One region of the Nocardioides scoriae genome, then DNA from elsewhere that is predicted to be linked to it. Evidence: predicted binding sites of a transcription regulator. Region 1 holds the regulator's gene; the other holds the start of a gene.
What was found. Region 1 encodes LexA, which represses DNA repair genes until DNA is damaged. Its sites were predicted from a motif close to TCGAACANNTGTTCGA; they were not measured.

Region 1 (9,500 bases):
CCCCGCCCCAGGTGACCGATGCGATGGTGCTGGCGGCGTTCCGGAGGATCCCGCTGCCGGAGCTGCGGGCGCAGAGCCAGCCGGCCGACAAGACGCTCATCAACTTCGACACCATCTTCTTCACGCAGGCCGAGCCGCTGACGCGCGAGCTCACGCTGCTGGGGCAGGACGTCCGGCTGGAGATCGAGCCCAGCACGTTCGTGTGGGACCACGGCGACGGGACGACCAGCACGACGAGGACGCCGGGGGCGGCGTACCCGAGCAAGGACGTGGTGCACCGGTACGCCGACGCCCGCGTCACCGTCGAGCACCGCGTGACGGTCACCTGGACGGCGCAGTGGTCGCTCAACGGCGGGCCGCTGCGGCCTGTCGACGGGACCGTCACCACGACCGGGCCGCAGACGCCGCTCCGTGTGGCCGAGGCCAGCCCGGCGCTGTCGGGCCAGCGCTGAGGACGTGCTGACCAGCGCCCGACCACGGGCTCCGCGGCGCTGGTCCCGCGCGGTTCGCGGGGCCACACTGCTCCCGTGACGACCAGGACCTCGCACCGTGCCCGGCTGGCCTACCTGGCGGTCGCGTCGCTGGACACCTGGCTCGCCGGCCGCTCGGACCACGTCGGAGCCCGCCGGTGGACCAAGCCGTTGCTGATGCCCGTGCTGGCCACGTCACTCGCCACCGACCCCCGGGCCACCGGGTCGCCCCTGCGCACTGCCACGCTGGCGGCCCAGGTCGGCGGGTGGGGAGGGGACGTCGCCCTGCTCGGCAAGGGCACCTCGCCGTTCCTGGCGGGGATGGCCAGCTTTGCGGCCGGCCACGCGGCGTACCTCGCCGGCCTGCACCAGGTGCGAGCCGCGCGACCGTTGTGGCAGGCACCCGGCCTGCGAGCCGCGCTCGCCACCTGGGTCGTGTCCGCACCGCCCCTGGCCTACGCCGCGCACCGACGTCAGCCCGAGCTCGGCCCGCCCGTCCTCGCGTACGCCGCGCTGCTCGCCGTCCTCGCCGGCGCCACCACCCACCTCGACCCGGATCTGCCCGTCGACGCGCGACGCCTGCTCGCGGCCGGCGGCTGGACGTTCCTCGTGTCGGACACGCTGCTCGCGCTGCGGTCGTTCGTGCTGGACGACGCTCCCCCGGCCTTGGAGTCGGCCGTGATGGCGACGTACACGTTGGCCCAGTTGATGCTCAGCGAGGGGGCCGCCCGTTCGACGACATCGTCGGCTCGGCACCACTGGACGTCCTTTTCAGCTACCTGACGGCTGTTGCAACACCCGCCAAGTGACTGATTACCCGGACGTCCGGGTAATCAGCGGCCCCAGGACAGACGAACGGGGTGGGACCGCAGCGCGGTCCCACCCCGTCTCTTCCCCCGTGCGGCGACCCGGGTCGAAGAGGTCGTCGCACGTCATGGCGGCCCGTGGCGGACGGGCCGGTGACTCAGCCGCGGGGGACGGCGAGCTTCTGGCCCTCGGAGATCGTGGAGGAGGGCAGGTCGTTGAGGGCCTTGATCTCGTAGACCATCTCGCGGACGTGACCGGGGGCGGCCACGTCGCTGGCGATGTCGTAGAGGGTGTCGCCGGGCTGGACCTGGACGGTCCGCACGGGCTCGGCGGTGCCGCCACCGAGGCTGGCCACGGCCCAGCCGCCGCCGAGGGTGACGAGCGCGGCCACGGCGATGCCGACGAAGGTGAGGGTGATGACGGCGCGACCGCGGCGGGTCAGGCGCACGGCGGCCCGCGCCGGGCGCACCGCGTGCCGGGAGACCGCGGCGGCGGCCGGGGCCACCGCGGGGTGGCGCTGGGCCGGGACCAGGGCGACCGGCGGCACCGGGGCGGGGGCCACGCGCAGCTCCGGGGCCACCTCGCGGGCGGCCGGCTCGAGGCCGATGGCCTCGACGGGCGAGGCGAAGTCGAAGGACGGGACCGAAAGGAGGTGCCGCGACGTGGCGGCGCGACGGACCGTCGTGCCGGACGTGGGGACGACCTCGGGGGCAATGCTCAGCGTGCTCATCGATCAACCTCTTTCGGGGAAGTGCCGGGTCCTCGTGACCCGACGTGGGTGGCGACCCCTGCTGTGTGCTGGACCATGTCTAGCGGCGACCTCTGACAGCCTCTGGAGCACTTCGGCGTCGTCGGGTTCGAAGAGACGTTCGATCGAACACGTGTACGACGTTAGAGCAGGTGTTCGAGCCGCACAAGCATTCCTCGAACAAATGTTCGCCTCGTGCGTCACACCCACCCCACGGATCACGCGACACGCCGACGACGCGCCGCGACACGCACTTCGAACAGGTGTTTGAAGTGCCGCCGCCTGCTGGACTACGTTGCCTGCATGGCGACGCGCGACTCAGACAGCAAGAAGACCGAGACCACGACCCGCGGCACGGTCTCGGAGCTCCCCGACGCCGCGCCCGACGTGACCGGACTGACGCCGCGTCAGCAGCGCATCCTCAACACCCTGCGCGAGTCGATCGAGAAGCGCGGCTACCCGCCGAGCATCCGCGAGATCGGCACCCTGGTGGGCCTGACGAGCTCCTCCAGCGTCGCCCACCAGCTGCGGGTCCTGGAGCAGAAGGGCTTCATCAAGCGCGACCCCAACCGGCCGCGCGCGCTCGAGGTCTTCATCCCCGAGCTGATGGCCGCGCGCCGGGCGATCGCCAGCGCCGACGAGTCCCCCTACGACCCCACGGGCTCCGGCGACGCCATGCCGACGGCCACGATGGTCCCGATGGTGGGGCGGATCGCCGCCGGCGGACCGATCCTGGCCGAGGAGCGGGTCGAGGACATCTTCCCGCTGCCCAAGTCGCTGGTCGGCGACGGCACCCTGTTCCTGCTCGAGGTCTCGGGCGACTCGATGGTCGACGCGGCGATCTGCAACGGCGACTACGTCGTGGTGCGCCAGCAGCCGACCGCCGAGAACGGCGAGGTCGTCGCGGCGATGCTCGACGGCGAGGCCACCGTCAAGACCTTCCAGAAGAAGGACGGCAAGGTCTGGCTGATGCCCCACAACGAGGCCTACGACCCCATCGACGGCACCTACGCCACGATCCTGGGCAAGGTCACCGCGGTCCTGCGCCGCATGTGAGCCGTCTGCTCGGCGGGGGCCTCAGCCCCCGCTGAGCCGCTGCAGCGCCTGGCGCACCACCGCCGGGTCCTCGGTCTGCCACATCGGGGGCAGGCTCGCCCGCAGAAAGCCGCCGTAGCGCGCGGTCACCAGTCGCGGGTCGAGGCAGGCCACCACGCCCCGATCGGTCGTGGTGCGGATCAGCCGGCCGGCGCCCTGCGCCAGCAGCAGCGCCGCGTGCGTGGCCGCCACCGACATGAAGCCGTTGCCGCCGCGCTGGTCGACCGCCCGCTGGCGCGCCGACATCAGCGGGTCGTCGGGTCGCGGGAACGGCACCCGGTCGATGAGCACCAGCTGGCAGGTGTCCCCCGGCACGTCGAGCCCCTGCCACAGGCTGAGGGTCCCGAACAGGTTGGTGTGGGGGTCGCCGACGAACTGCCGCGCGAGCTCGGGCAGCTGCGCGTCGCCCTGCGCCAACGTCGTCAGGTGGGGCAGCACCTCGCGCACGTGCTCCGCAGCGGCCTCGGCCGCCCGCCGGCTGGAGAACAGCCCCAGGGTGCGGCCGTCGGCCGCGTCGACCAGCTCGGCGATCTCGTCGAGGTGGCGCTGCGTCAGGCCGTCGCGGCCCGGCTGGGGCAGGTGGCGGGCGACGTAGAGGATCGACTGCCGGCGGTAGTCGAAGGGCGAGCCGACGTCCAGGCCCTCCCACGACTGGGTCAGGTCGTCCTCGTCGCGCGTCTCCGGGACCGGCGTCTCGGCCGTCACCCGCTCCTTGGCCCACAGTCCCAGCGAGCCGGCGACGGCGTCGAAGTCGCCCCCCAGGCGCAGCGTCGCCGAGGTGAAGACGGCCGTCTTCTCGGCCAGCAGTCCCTGGCGCATCGGCAGGGCCACGTCGAGCGGAGCCACGTGGAGCATGTGACCCCCGCGGACCCGGTCGCGCTCGCTGACCCACAGCACGTCGCGGTCCGAGCCCGCAGCCATCCGCTCGGCGGTGGCGAACAGCTCCTGCGCCCACCCCTTGGCCTGCGCGGCGCCCGGGTCGGCGGGCTCGCCGGAGCCGATGGCGGGCTCCTTGGGCAGCGCGCTGATCAGGGCCCGCGCGGCGTCGCGGACCAGGGCCAGCGCGTCGCCGAGCACCTGCGGGACGGCGTCGAGCCGGCCCACGGGCGCCTCGACGAGGGCGTCGAGCAGCGCCTCGGCGGCGTCGCCGAGGTCGTCGGCCTGGCTGCCCTCGACGTAGCGGGCCGCGCGGCGCGAGGTCCGCTCCACCTCCCCCACCGACAGCTCGTCGGTGGCTGCCTGCGTCACCCGCGACACCAGCTCGTGGGCCTCGTCGACCACCACCGCGTCGTACGCCGGGATCATCGGGATGCCCTCGATGGCGTCGATGGCGAGCAGCGAGTGGTTGGTGACGATCACGCGGGCGCGCTGGGCCCGCTCGCGCGCCAGCTCGGCGAAGCACTCCTGGCCGAAGGGACACCGGGAGGCACCCAGGCACTCGCGGTGGCTGACGCTGACCTGGCGCCACACCCGGTCGGTGTGGCGCGGGGCGTGGTCGCGCTCCCCCGTGCCGCCCTCGCGGGCCTCGTCCTCGACCCACTCGCGCAGCGCCAGCACCTCGGCCCCCAGCGAGCCCTCGACCACGTCGGCGGCGTCGATGAGCGCCCCCTGGTCGTCGGGCACGCCCTCGCGGACGCGGTGCAGGCAGGCGTAGTTGGACCGGCCCTTGAGCACCGCGAACGACGAGTCACCGGCCCCGAGCCGATCACCCACCGCCGCGGTCAGCGCCGGCAGGTCCCGCTCGACGAGCTGGTGCTGCAGCGCCAGGGTGGCCGTCGCGACCACCACCCGGTCGCCGTGCAGCAGGGCGGGGACCAGGTAGCCGAGCGACTTGCCGGTGCCGGTGCCGGCCTGCACCAACAGGTGACGCCCGGTCTCCAGGGCCCGCGCCACCGACTCGGCCATGGTGACCTGACCGGCGCGCTCCTGCCCTCCCAGCGCGGCCACGGCAGCGGCGAGGACCTCGGCGACATCCGGGTCGGCGGCCGCCCGGCTCGTCCCGACCTCCGGCTGCTCGACCACCGCAGCACCCTATGTCGCGGCGGGCGCCTGGCGTCCCGGGCCCTCCCCGGCTGTGGACGGGGCCGGCAGCAGCAGCGGCAGCGAGCCCAGGGCCAGCCCGCCCGGGACCAGCGCCAGCAGGCTCCAGGGCGCCAGCACCAGGGCCAGGCCCGTGGCCAGGACGGCCCCCAGGACCACCAGCCGGGCCCGGCGCACGCGCGGTCGCGAGGCCAGCCGGACCCCGGCCCACGCTGCCAGCGCGGCGAGCACGAGCACGAGCAGCGGCGGCCACCAGCGGTCGCCGAGCACGGGGGTGACCCGCAGCGGCCACGGCAGCCGCTCGACCTCCGGACTGCGCGAGCCGAGGACCGCGTCGAGCCGCACCGGCGTACCCGCGTCGAGCCGCCCGGTCGTCACGACGACGCCCGCGCCACCGATCCGCGGCCGGCAGGCCCGGTCGCCGACGCGGCAGGTCACCGCTTCCGGACGGCCGGGCAGGTCGACGCTGAGCCGCGAGCGCAGCACCGGCATCCCCCAGCCCGCAGGCAGCGCGTCGAGGCGCAGCCGGGCCCGGTCGTCGGTCTCCGAGGCCGGGACGAGCACGCCGGGCATCCTCCAGCGCAGCACGTAGACGTGCTCGCCACCCAGCTCCCGGTCGTGGTCACCCGCCCGCACCACCAACGTCGACCCGGTGCGCTCGAGCGCGACCTCCTCGACCTGCCCGTCGCGGGTGACGGTGACCTCGCTCGGCAGCCGACGCACGCGGCCGTCACCCGGGTCGGCGAGGTCGAAGACCCGGACCAGGCCGGCCCGGGGCGCCCCGAGGCTGACCCGGAGGGTCTCGGCCGCGCTGAGGGTGCCGCGCCCGTCCAGCTCGTACGCCGCCCGGTAGTCGGTCACGGTCGCGCCCCGCAGCGCCTCCGGCACCGGGTCGCCGGTCCGCAGCAGGGGCAGCAGCACCAGCCCCACGAGCAGCAGCGCGGCCGCCCCGCGCAGCACCGACCTCACGACCGGTGGCTCACGGGGAGGGTGGGGTCGTGGGGCACAGGCGCCAGGCTAGGCGCCCGACACCGCTCCGGGGGCGTACGCCGCGAGCTCGCCGGCCAGCACCTCGTTGACCCGGGCCTGCAGCACGGTGCCGTCGCCGGTGTGCTCGAGCGCCAGCACCTCGCCGTGCTCGTGCACCTTGGAGAGCAGGTCGCCGCGGTCGTAGGGCAGCAGCACCGAGACCTCGACGGCCGGGGTGGGCAGCTCGCCCTCGATGGCCTCCAACGCCTCGGCGATGCCCTCGCCGGTGTGGGCGGAGACGACCACGGAGTGGGGCTCGCGCTGCTTGAGCCGGGCGATGACCAGGGGGTCGGCGACGTCGGCCTTGTTGATGGCCACCAGCTCGGGCACCTTGTCGGCGCCGATGTCGGCGAGCACGGCGCGGACCGCCGCGAGCTGGCCCTCGGGGTCGGGGTGCGAGCCGTCGACGACGTGGACGACGAGGTCGGCGTCGGCGACCTCCTCCAGCGTCGAGCGGAACGCCTCGACCAGCTGGTGGGGCAGGTGGCGCACGAACCCGACGGTGTCGCTCATGGTGTAGACGCGGCCGTCGCTGGTCTCGGTGCGGCGGGTGGTCGGGTCCAGGGTCGCGAAGAGCGCGTCCTCGACCAGGACGCCGGCGTCGGTGAGGCGGTTGAGCAGCGAGGACTTGCCGGCGTTGGTGTAGCCCGCGATCGCGACGCTGGGGATCTCGTGGCGCTTGCGGCCCGAGCGCTTGGTGTCGCGGGTCTTCTTCATGTGCGACAGGTCGCGCCGCAGCTTGGCGATCTTGGTGTTGATGCGGCGGCGGTCGGTCTCGATCTTGGTCTCACCGGGTCCGCGGCCACCGATGCCGGCACCGCCGGCGACCCGGCCACCCGCCTGGCGCGACAGGTTGCCGCCCCAGCCGCGCAGCCGCTGCTTCATGTAGCTCAGCTGCGCCAGCTCGACCTGGGCCTGGCCCTCGCGCGACTTCGCGTGCTGGGCGAAGATGTCGAGGATGAGGGCGGTCCGGTCGACGACCTTGACCTTGACCTTGTCCTCGAGGTTGCGCAGCTGGCTGGGGGCGAGCTCGCCGTCGCAGATGACGGTGTCGGCGCCGGTCGCCTTGACGATCTCGGCGAGGCCCTCCACCTTGCCGCGGCCGACGTACGTCGCGGGGTCCGGGCTGTCGCGCCGCTGGTAGAGCGCGTCGAGCACCTCGGAGCCGGCGGTCTCGGCGAGCAGCGCGAGCTCGGCCATGGAGTTCTCGGCGTCTTGCACGCTGCCGTCGGTCCAGACGCCCACCAGGATCACGCGCTCGAGGCGGAGCTGGCGGTACTCGACCTCGGTGATGTCCTCGAGCTCGGTGCGCAGGCCTGCGACGCGGCGCAGCGAGTGGCGGGCGGCGAGGTCGACCTCGCCGGTCGTCTCCTCGCGCTCGTCGGGCCACGTGTCGGGCGGGGCGGGCTCGTCGGACCGGTCGGGCCCGCCGGGGCGGTCCACAGGGGTGGGGTGGTCGTGGCGGTCCTCGTCCCAGGTGGCCGTGGCAGCCAGCTCGTGGGCGAGGTCGAAGGGTTCGGGTGCGTTCGTCATACGCCCTCCAGGTTAGTCCGCCCCCGTCTGGGGTGCGAACGAGTTCTCGTCCACACCTCGTGGTGCGGCAGACGTGGCGCCCCCCACCCCTCAGACTGGGGCCATGGCGGACTTCCGCCGCGCACCGGTGCGCGGCCACACGGCCGGCTCGCTGGCGTGGGCGCTGCTCTACGTCGCGGTGATGGCGCTCGGGCGTCTGGTGGTGCTCCCGGAGACCGGGCTGGCGCTGTTCTGGCCCGCCGCCGGCGTGGCCGCGCTGTGGCTGCTCCGCGGCGCCACCCGCCGCGAGGTCGTGCTCGACGGCGCGCTCCTGGCCGCGGCCACCGCGCTGTTCTTCTGGCACCTGGGCCCGCCGGCGGCCCTGCTGCTCGCCGGCGCCAACCTGGTGCAGGCCCTCGTGGTGCGCTGGGCTCTGGCCCGGGCCGAGGGGCGCAGCCCGACGTCGTCGCTGCGGCCCCGGCTCGAGCGGGCGGCCGACCTGCTGCGCCTGGCCGCCGCCTCGCTCGGCGCCGCCGTGGTCGGGTCGGCCCTCGGCACCCCCGCCTCGTGGGCGCTGACGGGCGAGCTCAGCTGGAGCACGACCCCCGTCTGGGTGGTCCGCAACGCGTGCGCCCTCTACGTCCTGGTCGCCGTCGTGCTCGCCCTGCGCGGACCTGGCCCGGATCCGGACGCCCCGCGCCTCGCGCTGACCGCCGAGCCCCGCGCCCGCGCCGGGCTCGAGCTCGCGGCGGTCGTGCTGGCCACCACCGGGCTCGGCAGCCTGGTCTTCGGGGCCGACCAGCAGCTGCCGGTGACCTACCTGGTGCTGGTCACCTCGGCCTGGATCGGCTTCCGCTTCGTCCCCGGCGTCGGCGCGCTGCACTGCCTGGGCTTCGGGACCCTCGCCGTCGTCGTGACCCTGCTCGGCTGGGGCCCCTTCGCGGCCCTGCCCGACCCGAGCGTGCGCGCGGTGGCGCTGCAGCTGTTCGCGGCCGTGACGACCTCGCTGGTGCTGCTGCTCGCCCTGGGGGTCGCCGAGCGCGCGGCCCTCGCGCGGCAGCTGCGGCTCTCCGAGTCGAGCGCCACCGCCCGGGCGCGGCTGCTCGGCGCGGTGACCGAGGCCCTGACCGACGGGCTGTGCGTGAGCGACTCGTGGGGACACGTCGTGATGGCCAACTCGGCGGCGGCCACCCTCGGCGGCGCCGACGCCGACGGGCGCCACGTCCACGACCCCGCGGACGTCGGGCTCACCCGCGTCGACGGCAGCGCCGTGCCGCCCGGCGAGCTGCCGCACGCCCGCGCGCTGCGCGGCGAGAGCGTCCCGGCCACCGACGTCGTGCGGGTCGACCCGCTCACCGGCGCCGAGACCGTCCTGTCGGTCACGGCGGTGCCGCTGCACCACGGCGAGCCCGACGAGGCCGGCGCAGAGCACCCGATGGCCGTGGTGCTGCTCCGCGACGTCACCCGGGAGCGGGCCGACAGCCGGGTGCTGCAGAGCTTCGCCGGTGTGGTGGCCCACGACCTGAAGAACCCGCTGACCGGGGTCCTCACCTGGGGCGAGGTCGCCCGCGACCAGCTCGCCGAGGCCCGCCCCGGGCTCGCGGCCCTGGGACGGGACGACACCGCCGACGCGGTCCTGGCCAGCCTGGAGAGGATCCACGGGGCGGCGACCCGGATGGACCGGCTCATCGACGACCTGCTCGGCTACACCGTGGCGGGCAGCGCCGAGCTGAACCCCACCTGCCTCGACCTCGACGCGCTGCTGGTCGACGTCGTGCGCGACCTCGGCCTCGGGGGCG
Region 2 (9,500 bases), 1.7 Mb from region 1:
CGGCCAGGTCCACCCCGAGGATCGGGCGCACCTGCGCCGCCATCGCCGCCTTGGCGAACCGGACCGCGCCGTAGGTGCCGTCGCGGTCGGTCAGGGCCAGGGCGTCCATCTCCTGCTCCGCCGCGCGCTCCACCAGGACGTGGGGGTGCGAGGCGCCGTAGCGCAGGGAGAAGCCGGAGGCGACGTGCAGGTGCACGAAGGGGTCGGGCACGCGAGCCTCGCGTCTCAGGCGACGCGGATCGGGGCGTGCTCGGTGAGCCCGAGCGCGGTCTCCACCAGGGCCAGGAACCGGTCGGCGTCGCGGACCAGGTCGTCGGCCTCGCGCTCGGTCACGGCCCGCCGCGACCCCGCCTCGGCGGCGGCGCGCTTGGCGGCCCCCGCGGCGAAGAAGCTGGCCCACTCGCTGAGCTCGGGGGCCACCTCGGCGAGCAGCACCCAGGCGTTCTTCTGGGGACGTCGTCCCGTCGCGGTCGGGCGGGCCCGGGCGGCGAGCAGGGCAGCGGTCGCCCGCAGCGCCGAGACGTGGGCCTGGGCGTAGCGCTCGGGGACGTCGGTGCTGGTGATCGCCTCGCGCAGCGAGGTCGCCGCCCGGTCGAGGTAGGCGTGCGTGGCGGCCGGCAGGAAGGCCGGGGTGGCGAACGTCGTCATCTCCGGTCCCCCTCAGTCCATCGCCCGGACGAGCTGCCAGCTGCCGTCGGCCCAGCTGAAGACCAGGTCGAACACCCCGAACCCCGGGTCGGACCCGGCGGTGCGGGCGGCGGCGACGCGGCCCCGGGCCGCGGTCACCCGCCACACCTCCTGCTCGCGCAGCAGGTCGGATCCGGCCAGCGCCACCGCGCCGCCCTCGTCCCGCGCGGCCGGCCGGGACCACCAGGCCCCGGTCTCGACCCAGTGGGCCACCACCTCGCGCACCTGCCAGAGCCGTCCCCTCCACAGGAACTGCTCGGGGTCCTCGGTCGCGCCCTTGCGCACCTCCACCGGGTCGTCGTAACGCCGCACGTCGTGCTCCTCGTGTCGTCTCGCAGCCGTTCGACCCGCTGTCGGTGCCCCGGTGGAGGATGGGGGTCGAGGTCACCCCCCACCGGGGCAGTTGTTCGAACACGTGTTCGAACACCTTCAAGGTACACCTCCCCTCCGACAGCCCGTCAAGCCTCTGCGCGGCGAGGCCGGGACCTGCTCCCGCACCGCCCGGTACGGTGCCGTCGCATGAGCGACCACCCCTCCATCGCCCGCTTCCGCGCCGAGCTCGAGGCCCGGGGCGGCACCGGCGAGGTCCGCGTGCTGCCCGAGTCGGTCCACACCGCCGCGCTCGCCGCCGAGGCCCTGGGCTGCGAGGTCGGGGCGATCGCCAACAGCCTGCTGTTCGCGGTCCCCGCCCAGGACCCCCGCACGACCGGGGACCCCGACGGCACCGCGGACACCCCGCTGCTGCTGCTCACCAGCGGCGCGCACCGGGTCGACACCGCCGCGGTCGCCCGGCGGATCGGGGTGCCGGCGCTGCGCCGCGCCTCCCCCGAGTTCGTGCGGCGCCACACCGGCCAGGTGATCGGCGGTGTCTCCCCGATCGCCCACCCGGCGCCGGTGCCGACGTACCTCGACCCCTGGCTGCGGCGGCACCCCGTGGTCTGGGCCGCGGCCGGCCACCCCGCCGCGGTCTTCAGCACCACGGTCGAGGAGCTGCAGCGGATGACGGGAGCCGTCGAGGTCGACGTGGAGCCGGCCACCTAGGCGCCTGGGCACCACCACGCGGCCCCTAGGGTGACCGCCATGGCGCGGGTGGTGGTGGTCGGGGGCGGGTACGCCGGGCTCGCGAGCGCCGTCCGCCTGGCCAAGCTCGGCCACGACGTCACCCTGCTCGAGGCCGGCGACCGGCTCGGCGGCGCCCTCGGCCGGGTCGAGCGCGAGGGCTTCACCTGGGACGCCGGGCCCACCCACACGATGCTGCCCGCGGTGGTGCGCGACCTGTTCCGCAAGTCCGGCCGACCGCTGGAGCGCGAGCTCGACCTCGTGCCGGTGACACCGCTGCGCCGCCACGTCTTCGGCGACGGCTCGCAGGTCGACCTGCCCACCGGCCGGGGCGACCAGATGGCGGCGCTCGACGCCGCCCTCGGGTCGGGCTCCGGCGCTGCATGGTCGGCGTACGTCGACGCCTTCGCCGACGACTGGGACGCGCTGCGCCGCGACTGGTTCGAGCGGCCCTGGTCGCCCGAGCTCGCCGGCGAGCACGCCCGGGCCCTGCTCGGCACGCGGCTGACGCTGCACAAGGTGCTGCGGCGCTCCTTCAAGGACGAGCGGCTGCGCCTGGTGGCGGGCTTCGGCGCCACCCTCGAGGGGCACGACCTGCGCAACGTGCCGGCCTGGGTGGGGCTGTGGAGCTACGTCGAGCAGAACTTCGGGCTCTGGACCTCCCCGGGCGGCATGGCCGACGTCGCCGACGCGCTCGTCGCCCGGCTCCGCACCCGGCGCGTGGCCGTCGAGCTGTCCACCCCGGTGGTCGACCTCGAGGTGCGCGAGGGTCGGGTCGCGGGGGTGCGCACCACCTCCGGCACCGTGGACGCCGACGTGGTCGTGGTCGCCGCGGACCCCCGGCAGCTGCCGACCCTGGCCACCCACGTCCGGCGCACGATGCCGGCCATCCCACCGGTCCTGGCCCACCTCGGCGTGGTGGGCCCGGTCCCCGACCTGCCCCACGAGGTCGTCCTGCACGGCGACCCCCTGCTGGTGCTGCGGACCACCGGCGGCACCGCGCCCGACGGCGCCCACGCCTGGACCGTGCTGGGACGCGGTGCGCTCAGCGAGGACGTCGTCACGGCGCTCGCCCGGGCCGGGGTGCGCGTGCGCGACCAGGTCGAGGTCCGCGTCGACCGCTCGCCCCTGGAGCAGGTCACCACGTGGGGCGGGTCGCCGTACGGCGTGCTGTGGCAGGGCCGCAGCACGGTCGCCCGTCGCCTGGGCCCGCGCACCCCGGTGCCGGGCGTGTACGTCGCAGGCGCCAGCGCGACCCCCGGCGCCGGACTGCCCAGCGTCGGCCTCTCGGCCGCCCTGGTCGCCCAGGTCGTCGGTCCGGCCTGACCGGTCAGGCGCTGAGCGACAGCGCGGCCCAGATCTCGCGCGTGGCCCGGGAGCGGTTGAGCGTGTAGAAGTGCAGGCCGGGGGCGCCGCCGGCGAGCAGGTCGTCGCACAGCTCGGTGGCGATCGCGATGCCCTCGGCGCGCACCGCGGCGGGGTCGTCGGCGTGGGGCCGGATCCGGGCCTCGACCTCGGCCGGGATGTCACGGCCCGAGAGCTCGACCATCTTGGCCATCGAGGTCAGGCCGAGGATGGGCATGATGCCGGGCACGATCGGGAAGGTGACGCCGGCGTCCCGGGCCCGCTCGACGAGCCCGAGGTAGTCGGAGGCCCGCAGCACCATCTCGGTGACGGCGAACTCCGCCCCGGCGTCCTGCTTGGCCTTGAGCACGGCGACGTCGTCGTCGAGCGACGCCGCGTCGCGGTGGCCCTCGGGGAAGGCCGCGACACCGACGCACAGCTCGCTGCGGGCCCGGACCAGGGACACCAGGTCGGAGGCGTGGTCGACCCCGCCCTCGGTGCGCTCCCACGGGGTGCCCGGCCCGCCCGGCGGGTCGCCGCGCAGCGCCAGCACGTTGCGCACACCGGCGTCCTCGAGCGAGCCGAGGATGCGCTCGAGCTCGGTGGTGGTGTGCCCGATGCAGGTCAGGTGGGCCATCGGCAGGAGCGTGGTCTCCCGCGCGATCCGGCCGGTGATGGCCAGGGTGCGGTCACGGGTGGTGCCACCGGCGCCGTAGGTCACCGAGACGAAGGTCGGCCGCAGCGGCTCGAGCTCGCTGATGGAGCGCCACAGGACCTCCTCGCCGGCGGCGTCCTTCGGCGGGAAGAACTCGAAGGAGAAGGACCGGTCGCCGCTCGCGAGCAGATCGCCGATGCGCACAGGGGTGCCGGGCATGTCTCGAGGATACGGGGCTAGGGTCGCCCGATGAGCGCGCTGCACGCACGGTGGGACGCCGCCGCCTTCCGGTCGGACCTGGAGTCCACGCTCATCGGGTTCGTCGACGAGCAGGCCTCGTGGTTGACCGAGCTGGGGCCCGACGCGGACCGCCTCGTGGGCCACGCCCGCACCAGCGTCACCGGCGGCAAGCGCCTCCGGGCGGCCTTCGGCTGGTGGGGACACCACGCCGTCGCCGGCGCGCCCGCCGACGAGGACCGCGAGGCCCTGGTCCGGGCGTGCGGGGCACTCGAGCTGCTCCACGCCAGCGCCCTGGTCCACGACGACCTCATGGACGCCTCCGACACCCGCCGGGGCCACCCCTCGACGCACCGCGCGTTCGAGCAGCAGCACCGCGCCGACGGCTGGACCGGCAGCGCGCAGGAGTACGGCTCCGCCGCCGCGATCCTGCTCGGCGACCTGCTGCTCAGCTGGTCCGACGAGCTGCTCCGCACCTGTGGCCTGCCCGCCGAGCGGGTGCTGGACGCGCTGCGGTTCTTCGACCTCACCCGCAGCGAGGTCGTCACGGGCCAGTTCCTCGACGTGTCCGCCCAGGCCCGCGGCCGGGCCGACGTCGACACCGCGATGACCGTGCTGCGCTACAAGTCGGCGAAGTACTCCGTCGAGCGGCCCCTGCACGTCGGGGCGGCCCTCGGCGGGGCCGATGCCGACCAGGTCCGGGCGCTGACCCGCTTCGGGCTGCCGCTGGGCGAGGCGTTCCAGCTGCGCGACGACGTCCTCGGCGTCTTCGGCGATCCCGGGGCCACGGGCAAGCCCGCCGGCGACGACCTCGTGGAGGGCAAGCGCACCGTGCTGGTCGCCCTCGCCCTGGACGCGCTGCCGGCCGCACCCGCGCGGGTGCTCGACGAGGCGCTGGGCACCCCCCTCGACGGCGCCGCGGTCGACCGGCTGCGCGAGCTGATCCGCTCCAGCGGCGCGCTCGACCAGCTCGAGTCCGTGATCGAGCACCTGACCGGCACCGCGCTGGCCGCCCTGGAGGAGTCCGACCTGGACCCCGAGGCCCGCGTTGCGCTCGCCCGGCTCGCCGACGAGGCGACCCAGCGCACCGTGTGAGGCGCTAGAGCGACATCGCCTGCGCGCGGCGCTTGACCTCCGAGCCGCGGTTCTCCCGCAGCGCGTCGATGGGTCGGCCCGGCAGCGAGTCGTCGGGCGTGAAGAGGTACTCCATGACCTCGCGGTCGGTGTAGCCGCCGTCGCCGAGCACCGTCAGCAGGCCGGGCACGCCCTTGACGATCTCGCCGTCCATGAGCAGGGCCGCCGGCACCTGCTGGCCGGCGCGCGGCCGCGGCACGGCCGCGCACAGCTGCCGCTCGCGGATCAGCTGGCGGACCTTGCTCACGCTGACGCCGAGCTCGGCGGCGGCCTGCTTCCAGTCCAGCCAGTCGCCCACCAGGGCGTCGAGGGCAGCCTGCTGCTCCGCCTCCCGGGTGGTCTCGTCGTCCGGGCTGTCGGTGGTCGGGTGGAGGGTGTCGTCACTCACGACCCCATGGTCGCACCTCCCCGCGCCGGACCCCACACCCGGCGAATCCGACGTGCGCGGGCGGCGCCTCCCGGGCCCCGGGCCCTGCGACCCGTAAAGTGGCTGGTCAGTCGGGCTCTCTTCCCCACCCGCGCCGGAGGACACGTGGACCGCACAGACTCGCGCCTGACCGGCCGTGTCCTCGACGGGCGCTACCGGGTGGGCCGCACCATCGCGCGCGGCGGCATGGCGATGGTCTACGAGGCCACCGACCTGCGGCTGGACCGCCCCGTGGCCGTCAAGGTGATGCACGAGGGGCTGGCCGACGACCAGGAGTTCGTGCGCCGCTTCCAGCGCGAGGCGCGCTCGGCCGCCCGGCTGTCGCACCCCCACGCCGTGGCCGTGTTCGACACCGGCGACGACGACGGCACCCTGTTCCTCGTCATGGAGCTGGTCGACGGCCGCACCCTGCGCGACCTGATCCGCTCCGAGACGCCCGCCACCCCGGCGCGGGCGCTGGCCCTGGTCGAGCCGGTGCTCTCGGCCCTGGCGGCCGCCCACGCGGCGGGCATCGTGCACCGCGACGTCAAGCCCGAGAACGTCCTGCTCGCCGAGGACGGACGGGTCAAGGTCGCCGACTTCGGGCTCTCACGGGCCATCAACGCCGAGACCCAGCACACCGCGACCGGCGGCGTGCTCATCGGCACCGTGTCCTACCTCGCCCCCGAGCTGGTCGTCGACGGCACCGCCGACGCCCGCACCGACGTCTACGCGGCCGGCGTCGTGCTGTTCGAGCTGCTGACCGGCAGCAAGCCCCACCAGGCCGACAACCCGATCCAGGTCGCCTACAAGCACGTCCACGAGGACATCCCGGCCCCCTCGTCGCGCACCCCCGGCATCCCGGCGTACGTCGACGCGCTGGTCGCCCGCGCCACCGCCCGCGACGCCGCGCTGCGTCCCGCCGACGCGCAGGTGCTCCTCCAGCAGGTGCGTCGCGTCCGGCTCGCCGTCGAGGACGGCGTCACCGAGGACGCCGAGCTGACCGCCGACCTGCTGCCGCGCTCCTACGCCGGCCGCGGCTCCTCCCCGACCGAGGACCTCGACGCCTCCACCACCGACGAGCTGCCCGAGATCCTGGAGCCCGCCGAGCTCGTCGGCATCGCCGAGCTGGTCGGTGCCGGGAGCGCCGCGGGCGCCGTCGACGACCGCGAGCACACCCGCACCAGCTGGGAGCCCCTCGGGGGACACGCGCCGGGACCGGCGCGCGACGAGGCGGGTGTCTACGACCAGGAGCGCGACACCGTCGTCGCGACCGGCCCGGCCGCCCCGCTGCTGCCGCCCCGCCAGCGCCACCCCGTCGACGGCGGCCGTCCCGACCTGCCGCCCTCGCGCACCACGCCGACCCGCTCCCGGCGCGGACCGGTCGCGCTGCTGCTCGTGCTGGTGCTGGCCGTGGCCGCCGCGGCCGGCGGCTGGTGGTTCGGGATCGCCCGCTACACCGACGCCCCCGCGGTCCTCGGCCTGAGCCGCGCCGCCGCCGACGCCCGGCTCGACGACGCCGGGCTCAGCCTGCGGATCGCCGACCGGGTCTACTCCGAGACCGTGCCCCGGGGGATGGTCGTCTCGACCGATCCCGAGCCCGGCGGCCGGGTGCGCAAGGAGGGCACGGTCGGCGCCACCCTCTCGCTCGGCCCTGAGCGCCACGACGTGCCCGGCCTGCGCGGGAGCACCCTGGACGCCGCGCAGCAGCAGCTGCTCGACGCGAAGCTCGGCTACGGCGACGCGGTCGAGCGCTACAGCGACGACGTGCCGGAGGGCCAGGTGATCGCCTCCGACCCGGTGGCCGGCACGGCGCTGCGCCGCGACGCCGCGGTCGACCTCGTGGTGAGCCGGGGACCCCGCCCGATCAAGGTCGTCGACTGGACCGGCAAGGACGCCGACACGGCCGAGAAGTCGCTGACCTCCAAGGGCTTCGAGGTCACCCGCACCGAGGAGAACGACGACACCGTCGCGGCGGGCGACGTCATCCGCCAGTCCCCCGACTCCGGCACGCTGGTCAAGGGCGACGAGGTCGCGCTGGTCGTCTCCGAGGGCCCGGTCATGGTGCAGGTGCCCGACGTCGTCGGCGCCGGCGTCGACGCCGCCCAGGCGACCCTGGAGCGGGCCGGCTTCGAGGTCGAGGTGCAGCGCGCCAGCCTCTACATCGGCGTGCAGTACGTCGTGTCGACCGACCCCGGCGCCGGGAGCAGCGCCCCCCGCGGCAGCACCATCGTCATCAGCATCGTCTGATCCGACCACGCCCCCCGGGGCAGGTCACGATCGGGACTCGACCGTCCGGATGTCGATATCACCGTCCGTCATGCGGGACGGACCGTCCTAGCCTCGGATCATGGTCGTCGTCATGTCCCCGGACGCCACGGAGGAGCAGATCGCGCGCGTCACCGCGCGGGTCGAGGAGACCGGTGGGCAGGCGTTCGTCAGCCGGGGCGTGGTGCGCACGATCATCGGCCTCGTCGGTGACATCGACTCCTTCCACGGCCTCAACCTGCGCAGCATGCCCGGCGTGCAGGAGGTCTACCGGATCTCCGACCCCTACAAGCTGGTCAGCCGCCAGCACCACCCGGAGCGGTCGACGGTGCACGTCGGGCCCGCGGGCGCCGAGGTGGCGATCGGGCCGGGCACGTTCACGCTGCTGGCCGGGCCGTGCGCCGTCGAGTCGGCCCAGCAGACCCTGCAGGCGGCCGAGATGGCCAAGGCGGCCGGCGCCAAGCTGCTCCGCGGGGGTGCCTTCAAGCCGCGCACCTCGCCGTACGCCTTCCAGGGCCTGGGCCTCAAGGGCCTCGAGATCCTGGCCGACGTCGGCACCGCCACGGGCCTGCCGATCGTGACCGAGGTGGTCGACGCCCGCGACCTGGACGCGGTCGCCGAGCACGCCCACATGCTCCAGGTCGGCAGCCGCAACATGGGCAACTTCGGGCTGCTCCAGGCCGTGGGAGACGCCGGGCTGCCCGTGCTGCTGGAGCGCGGCGTCAACGCCACCGTCGAGGAGTGGCTGATGGCCGCGGAGTACGTCGCCCAGCGCGGCAACCTCGACGTCGTGCTGTGCGAGCGCGGCATCCGCACCTTCGAGCCGTCGACGAGCACCACCCTGGACATCTCCGCCGTCCCGGTCGTCCAGGCCACCAGCCACCTGCCGGTGATCGTCGACCCCTCGCACGCCGGCGGGCGGCGTGACCTGGTGGTCCCGCTCTCGCGGGCCGCCATCGCCGTGGGGGCCGACGGCATCGTCGTCGACGTGCACCCCGACCCCGAGCAGGCGCTGTGCGACGGCCCGCAGGCGCTGCACGGCCAGGAGCTGCGCGAGCTGGCCACGGCGTGCCGCAAGCTGCCCCCGGTCGTGGGCCGCCGGGTCTGACCCGGGTCCACGGCCAGGACGCCGCGCCTCAGGACAGCAACCGCCCCAGCACCTTCGCCGCCCGCTCGACCTCGGGCCGGCCGACGTCGAGGTGGGTCAGCATCCGCAGCTTGGTCGGGCCGACCGCACCGACCAGCACGCCCTCCTCGCGGGCCGCGGCGACGACCGCCGGGGCGTCGGGCACGTCGGCGACCACGATGTTGGTCTCGGTGAGCGCCGGGTCCTGGCCGCACGCCTCGGCGAGCAACCGCGCGTGCTCGTGGTCCTCGGCCAGCCGCTCGAGGTGGTGGTCGAGCGCGTGGAGCCCGGCGGCGGCGAGGACGCCGACCTGGCGCATCCCGCCGCCCATCCGCTTGCGGCGCACCCGCGCGACCTCGACCTGCTCGCGCGAGGCCAGCAGCAGCGACCCGATCGGGGCGCCGAGGCCCTTGGACAGGCACACGGCCATCACGTCGGCGGCCGCGCCGTAGGCGCGCAGCGGCGTGCCGGTGGCGACGTGGGCGTTCCAGATCCGGGCCCCGTCGACGTGGACGCCCACCCCGACCTCGTCGGCCCAGGTGCGCAGCGCCCGGACGTCCTCGATCGGGATCACCGTGCCCCCG

Region 2: the regulator LexA is predicted to act here: its motif matches at 1,095-1,110, upstream of BLU55_RS00335 (DUF6504 family protein).

The regions. Positions count from the first base shown of each region.
Region 1 is NZ_LT629757.1:1,780,505-1,790,004, forward strand. It holds gene BLU55_RS08480 (hypothetical protein) at 12-452, shown strand; gene BLU55_RS08485 (lysoplasmalogenase) at 528-1,253, shown strand; gene BLU55_RS08490 (LysM peptidoglycan-binding domain-containing protein) at 1,435-2,007, opposite strand; gene lexA (transcriptional repressor LexA) at 2,329-3,081, shown strand; gene BLU55_RS08500 (ATP-dependent DNA helicase) at 3,103-5,142, opposite strand; gene BLU55_RS08505 (DUF2207 domain-containing protein) at 5,152-6,129, opposite strand; gene hflX (GTPase HflX) at 6,178-7,722, opposite strand; gene BLU55_RS08515 (ATP-binding protein) at 7,826-9,500, shown strand, end outside.
Region 2 is NZ_LT629757.1:72,995-82,494, reverse strand. It holds gene BLU55_RS00345 (DNA polymerase III subunit alpha) at 1-211, opposite strand, end outside; gene BLU55_RS00340 (SAV_6107 family HEPN domain-containing protein) at 226-648, opposite strand; gene BLU55_RS00335 (DUF6504 family protein) at 661-999, opposite strand; gene BLU55_RS00330 (YbaK/EbsC family protein) at 1,207-1,728, shown strand; gene BLU55_RS00325 (phytoene desaturase family protein) at 1,768-3,072, shown strand; gene metF (methylenetetrahydrofolate reductase [NAD(P)H]) at 3,077-3,964, opposite strand; gene BLU55_RS00315 (polyprenyl synthetase family protein) at 3,995-5,077, shown strand; gene BLU55_RS00310 (Rv2175c family DNA-binding protein) at 5,082-5,504, opposite strand; gene BLU55_RS00305 (Stk1 family PASTA domain-containing Ser/Thr kinase) at 5,649-7,772, shown strand; gene aroF (3-deoxy-7-phosphoheptulonate synthase) at 7,873-8,898, shown strand; gene BLU55_RS00295 (threonine aldolase family protein) at 8,927-9,500, opposite strand, start outside.